DNA from 2 places in the Bacillus sp. CGMCC 1.60114 genome. Region 2 is predicted to be linked to the other one. Evidence: predicted binding sites of a transcription regulator. Region 2 holds the regulator's gene; the other holds the start of a gene.

Region 1 (3,510 bases), on a different contig from region 2:
CTCGACGATATTCGACAACTATTACGCTAAAAAACCGAGCGGAACAATTCCGCTCGGTTTTTTATTTATCCCGCTATTCGTGGGTAGTAAAAAGTTTCACTTTATCCCGCATTAACGGGCAGTAAGTCCCCCACCTCAAGATGCAGAGAAAAGCGAAGAAGATAAATGGGGGCTAACTGCCCATAAAAGCCCGATTGGTTCAACTAACCATCAGTGAAAAAATCGCTCACTGATGGAAGTTTCACTTTATGTTAACTGCTTCCACTTATTCCCCATCACTGGTCGCTTGTAGTTTTTCATTTTAACAACCAATTCATTAGCAGTTTTTGCAGATACAAGCAATTCTTTATTCGACGGATTCATAAAGCCTTCCTCTGCTGCACGGTCCACCATTTGTAATAACGGTGTGTAGAATTCTGCAATATTTAATAATCCAACAGGCTTTTCATGAATTCCAATTTGGGACCAGCATACGACTTCAAACAGCTCTTCAAATGTTCCATACCCGCCTGGCAGTGCGATGAATGCATCAGCAAGTTCACTCATTTTTGCTTTTCTCTCATGCATTGTTTCCACTTCGATTAGTTCTGTTAAGCCTTGGTGAACAATTTCCCCTCTAAATAATCCACGAGGCATAACACCCGTTACACGGCCGCCTAGTTCTAATACTTGATTTGCTACTTCTCCCATTAATCCAACGCAAGAGCCTCCATATACAAGCTCTATATTATTTTGAACTAGTATTTCTCCAAGCTGACGAGCTTCTGTTTGAAACTCTGGACGCTCTCCAACATTCGATCCTGCAAATACACAAATACGTTTCATTACTCCACCCCAAAACTACATATTGTTATGCTACACTGTAATCATACTACATATTGGAAGGATGGGAAAAGGATGAATACGAATGAGTTTCAAAGTTGGGTGGAACAATTTTATTATGAGCGAGGATGGGCACAATATAATTCCTTTATTCGCGTTAATTTTTTAGCGGAGGAAGTTGGAGAAATTTCTCGCGTCGTGCGTGCTATTGAAATTGGTCGTGATCGTCCAGATGAACGAAAAAAGAGCGAAGAAGAATTAACAACTGAATTAAAAGAAGAAATTGGAGATGCTTTAGGAAATCTTATTATTTTAGCGCAAAAATATAATTTAGATTTACAAGATATTATGGAAACGCACGTTAAAAAACTCTCCAAGCGATTCGAATAATGAGTGAGAATTATTTTCAATCATGATATGATTATATCGTAATAATATGAAAGGGGCCTTTTTTTATGTTATCTCCAAAATTACGTGAAGCATTAAATGATCAAATGAACTTTGAGTTTTACTCCGCCCATGTGTACATGGCAATGGCGGCATACTGTACATCAGAAAGCTACGATGGATTTGCCAACTTCTTTCTTGTACAAGCAGAGGAAGAGCGTTTCCATGCAATGAAGCTTTACAATTATATTAATGATCGCGGTGAGCGTGCGATTATTACTGGATTTGAGAATCCAAATAACGAGTACGAATCCATTTTAGCTGCTTTTGAAATCGGACTCGAACATGAACGCGAAGTGACAAAACGAATTTATCACCTATCTGACATTGCATGGGATGAGCGCGAGCATGCTACAATTACCTTCTTAAAATGGTTCGTTGACGAACAAGTTGAAGAAGAAGCTTCCTTCGATAGTACCATTCAAAAATTAAAGCGTATCATCAACGATTCAAATGCATTATTTATGTTAGATGCCGAATTAGCCAAACGCACATTTACTCCACCAGCTGAGTAGTAGAGTAGAAAACTGAAACAGATGTCTTAGAGATGGCTTTGCCATCTCTTTTTTGTTCCAGCTTAGCTGGGCACGCAAACAAAAAAAGCATAAATCAACCGCTTTCGTCAATTTATGCTTCTTACATTGTAAAATTGAAATAAGGCAACAGATATAACGACCTGTAAGTTCGTAGATTATAGTCATTAAAATCGAATGCTTAATAATCATTTTTATGTTAACATAGGTGTATTGTAGTATATAATATACTCAGTTGGTAGACAAAGTCTTTTACTGGACAAGTCCATAAGCTAGAGGACGCAACTAGCCTTTTAAAATTTACTATTTCAGATTCGGTGATTACTTATAGTTCATTCGAATGTTGCAACGGTTTGAAAAGACATATTCACCGGCAATAGTAACTTTAAGAGCATCTTGCCCTAAATCTTTGTGTAAAGTTTTACAAATTTCCTCGAGTTGTTACGGACGAAGAAATCTTACCTATAATGGGGAATCTTCTTTCATTCCCCAAAAATTTAAGAAGTATTGCTATCGTAAAGGAGAATTGGAGATGCCAGAAACAATCACTCAAACAAAGCCTGAACAAGAATCATTACAAATTTCTGCTAGCCAAGGAAAGCTTGATGTACTTGATGAGCTATTAAAGCCTGAGGTTCAAGAGTCTTTAACTACATTAGTGGAACAACTTCCAAAATTAACTGAGCTCGTTAACATTTTAACAAAGTCTTATGATTTCGCTCAAGCAGTCGCTACTGATGAAGTATTAAAAAATGATACTGTTGGAGCAATCCAAGAACTTGCAGAACCTGTAAAAGATACAGTGAAAACCATTGCTGCAACTGCTATCGAAGCGAAAGATCGCGCTGAAGAAAGCAACGAAGTTATTGGTCTTTTTGGCCTTTTAAAAATGCTAAAAGATCCGCAAGCACAAAAAATGTTTCGCTTTGTAAGCGCTTATCTTCAAATTACTGCAGAACGCAATCATAAATAATTCTTTCTTACACAACAATTAGTAAAGACGGGGGATATCATACTATGTCAAAACAAATTGTCATCTTAGGTGCTGGTTATGGCGGACTTCTTGCAGCTTTAAATGTACGTAAACATTACAGCAAATCAGAAGCACAAGTTACAGTTATCAACCAATATCCAACACATCAAATTATTACGGAACTACACCGCCTTGCAGCAGGAAATATTTCTGAGCAGGCAATTGCTATGCCATTAGAAAAACTTTTCAAAGGTAAAGACATCGATCTTAAAATTGCAACAGTTGAGTCATTCTCAGTTGATAGCAAAGAAATTAAATTAGCTGGTGGCACTACTTTATCTTACGATGCACTTGTAGTTGCTTTAGGAAGTAAAACTGCTTACTTCGGTATTCCAGGACTAGAAGAAAACAGCATGGTATTAAAATCTGCTGCTGATGCAAACAAAATCTACAAACACGTTGAAGACCGTATTCGTGAATACGCTAAAACGAAAAACGAAGCTGATGCTACAATCTTAATCGGCGGCGGCGGATTAACTGGCGTTGAGCTAGTTGGTGAACTTGCTGACATTATGCCTAAACTTGCAAAAAGCCACGGCGTAAATCCAAAAGAAGTTAAACTTCTTCTTGTTGAAGCAGGTCCAAAAATCCTTCCAGTATTACCTGACCATTTAATTGAACGTGCAACTACTAGCTTAGAAGCACGCGGCGTTAAATTCTTAACAGGTCTTCCTG
Region 2 (3,510 bases):
GAGATTTTAATAAAGTGGATTTTCCGATTCCATTTGGACCGACAAGGGCAACACTATCACCTCTTGTTAATTGGAAATGAATGTGCTCAATGATTGGCTCATTATTATAACCAATTGTGACATTTTTTACTTGTAGTACATCATTACCGCTTTGCCTATCGATATCAAAGTGGAAAGAAGCAGATTTTTCATCACCGAGTGGTCTCGTCATAAGTTCCATACGATTTAATTGTTTTTGGCGACTTTGTGCTCGTTTTGTTGTGGAAGCACGGGCAATATTTTTTTGAATGAAGTCTTGTAGCTTTGTGACTTCTTCTTGCTGTTTCTCATACCGCTTTATCTCTTGTTCGTATAGTGATGCTTTAAGTTCTAAATACTTACTGTAGTTTCCCGTGTATTTACGACTTTGTTTATTAGAGATTTCATACACCTGTGTTACGAGTTTATCTAGAAAGTATCGATCGTGTGAAACGATTAAAATAGCGCCAGGATAGCCTTGTAAATATTGTTCTAGCCATGTTAATGTATCGATATCTAAATGGTTTGTTGGCTCATCCAAAATAAGCAAATCTGGTTTTGTTAACAATAATTTTCCAAGAGCTAAACGAGTTTTTTGTCCACCGCTTAATGTCGAGATTGTAGTTCCGTGTGTTTCAGACGGAAAGCCGAGTCCGCTTAAAACAGAGCGAATGTCCGCTTCGTATTGGTAGCCGCCTTTATTTTTATAATCTAATTGCAGGCGATCATACTCTGCTAACAATCTTTCATGTACAGTGACATTTGTGAAATTTTCTTCTTTTCCCATTTCTTGTTCTAGCCTTCGGAGTTCTTTCTCCATGCGTTGCAAGTCGAGAAATACCGTTAGCATTTCATCCCAAATGGTTAATGACGTCTCAAGACCAGTGTGCTGTGCTAAGTAACCGATAGATACATCTTTCGGTTTAATAATTTCTCCGCTGTCATGGGACAGTTCTCCCGCAATAATCTTTAATAATGTAGACTTTCCAGCGCCGTTACGGCCGACAAGTGCAATACGATCACGCGTCTGTACCTCTAACTTAATGTTTGAAAGAATCATTTCAGCGGCGTATAACTTGGAAAGGTTATTTACTTGTAGTAGAATCAATGTTTTCACCTCAAATAATTTCTTAACTTTGCCATGATTATATTTCTCAATCATACTAAAAATAGTGTATAGTTGAACATAATAGAGAAGTTCTCTCTCTATTATACAAGGAAAACTTTCAATGCTAAACTTCCGTACATGTTTCAATCACTTGAACAGATAGGAAGAGAGGAGGGGGTTGCATGGAGCAGCCTAAAATTCCGCAGGCGACTGCCAAAAGATTGCCTCTATACTATCGATTTATCCAAAACTTATCATTATCTGGTAAGCAACGCGTATCATCTGCAGAATTAAGTGAAGCGGTGAAAGTGGATTCTGCGACAATTCGAAGAGATTTTTCATACTTTGGGGCATTAGGGAAAAAGGGATACGGCTATAACGTAAATTATTTATTGTCGTTTTTTCGCGAAACACTTGACCAAGATGATGTAACGCGTGTAGCTCTAATAGGGGTAGGTAATTTAGGGACAGCTTTCTTACATTACAATTTTACGAAAAATAATAATACAAAAATTGAGATGGCATTTGACGTTGATGAAGAGAAAGTTGGAAAAGAAATCGGAGGAATTCCAGTATATCATCTGGATGAATTAGAAGAGAAATTATCAGATGATATAAAAGTGGCAATATTAACAGTACCTGCTTCTGTTGCACAAGCTGTAGCAGATCGCTTATCGCATACTGGTATACAAGGTGTTTTAAACTTTACACCTGCTAGGTTAAATATAGTAGAACATATTCGAATTCATCATATTGATTTAGCGGTAGAATTACAAACGCTTGTGTACTTTTTAAAAAATTATCCAAAATAAAAACGCAGGAATTCCCTGCGTTTTTATTATTTCTTCATATTACCTTTTTTCGATTTAGAAAAAAGAAGGCGAAGTGCCAAATTAAAATCAACGGTTGCCATTATAGCAAGCAATAGTGTATAAAAGTTCCAAATTGTATCTTCAACACTTGTAATTGCTAAGTATGTAAAAATACACCCGAGAAGAAAGTACAAAGTTGCCATAACAAATGGTGAATTTCGCATGTTTAAAATCCTCCGATAAATCCTTGCAATTTTTCAGCTTTTTCTAGATAGGGATGAAGTACAAATGTAATTAACATAACATTTGTATTCATCATAACATGAGCCATAATGGGTACAATAATTCGTTTCGTTTTAACGTATAAAAATGAAAAAACAAGCCCCATGGAAATATACACTAATAAATGTGTAGGGTCAAAATGAATTAAAGCAAATATAAGAGAACTCACGATTGCTGCGATAAAGAAGTTATATCGTTTATATAGTGTTCCAAATAGAATCTTTCTAAATACAATTTCCTCAAGAATAGGAGCAAATATAGACGAAACAATTATAAATAATGGAGCAGCTTTTATGATTTCGATAATGTTTTGTGTATTTTCAGATTCAGCTTCAACTTTAAAAATTTGTGTTTCGATGGTGCCAGCAATTACTTGGGCGAATAAAGCAAGAAAAACTCCTAAAATGATCCAACCTATTGTAGCAGAAATGCTTGTTTTTTCTCGCTCCCATTTTTCCGATTGTGTATCATTGCGTAATAACAGTAGGATGATAATAAGAGCAACGAAGAAGCTGATTATTCCCCAATGTGCAGTTGCTAATTGAACCTTTTCTTGAAAGCTCCTGTTTCCATTGTTGTATATTCCGCTTTTTAAAAGGATCCATCCTCCAATTACCCCTGATAATTGCATTAAAATATATGTAATAACAACCCACCAGTATTGTCTCTTCAATTTCATAACTCCTTTTTAAATTTTTTGTAATGAAAAAGGAAAATGCTCTACCCATAGAGAAAACAACTTATGGCATCTTTCTTATTGTAACATAGGAGAAGAAGGAAAAACGATGATGAATCTTCTATCAGTACTGATTTTCCGTGAAGGTAAGAATTATTATGTTATTCATCCGGTAAAGTATATAAGCTTATAGAAAAAAGGAAAAGAATGTAGAATAGTTTTCCGAAAAATTACGTTTTTTCACTTGCAAAAGAAAATAAGATTCTTTATTATAATAAGTGTGTTAGCACTCGGAGTGTTCGAGTGCTAATAAACATAAAATTTACATAGTCAATGAGGAGGTTATTGTTCATGCTAAAGCCATTAGGTGATCGCGTTGTAATTGAGCTTGTTCAAGCAGAAGAAAAAACAGCAAGTGGTATCGTATTACCAGACACTGCAAAAGAAAAACCACAAGAAGGTAAAGTAGTAGCAGTTGGTACTGGTCGAGTGCTTGAAAATGGTGAGCGTGTTGCTTTAGAGTTAGCTGCAGGCGATCGTATTATCTTCTCAAAATATGCAGGTACTGAAGTGAAATACGAAGGTGCAGAATACTTAATTTTACGTGAAAGCGA

What was found. Region 2 encodes Rex, which represses fermentation and respiration genes when NADH is low (regulators of the CRP and FNR family bind a similar motif). Its sites were predicted from a motif close to TTGTGAAATATTTCACAA; they were not measured.
Region 1: ACFQZ1_RS00825 (DUF1641 domain-containing protein) is a predicted target of Rex. The motif match lies at 2,212-2,229, and genes of this name have one in related genera.

What each region holds. Positions count from the first base shown of each region.
Region 1 covers NZ_JBHTHG010000003.1:132,361-135,870, forward strand. The annotation lists gene ACFQZ1_RS00810 (LOG family protein) at 247-825, opposite strand; gene ACFQZ1_RS00815 (MazG nucleotide pyrophosphohydrolase domain-containing protein) at 898-1,212, shown strand; gene ACFQZ1_RS00820 (ferritin) at 1,278-1,784, shown strand; gene ACFQZ1_RS00825 (DUF1641 domain-containing protein) at 2,335-2,775, shown strand; gene ACFQZ1_RS00830 (NAD(P)/FAD-dependent oxidoreductase) at 2,820-3,510, shown strand, end outside.
Region 2 covers NZ_JBHTHG010000062.1:4,228-7,737, forward strand. The annotation lists gene ACFQZ1_RS10940 (ABC transporter ATP-binding protein) at 1-1,126, opposite strand, end outside; gene ACFQZ1_RS10945 (redox-sensing transcriptional repressor Rex) at 1,309-1,938, shown strand; gene ACFQZ1_RS10950 (YdiK family protein) at 1,965-2,162, opposite strand; gene ACFQZ1_RS10955 (CPBP family intramembrane glutamic endopeptidase) at 2,165-2,893, opposite strand; gene groES (co-chaperone GroES) at 3,248-3,510, shown strand, end outside.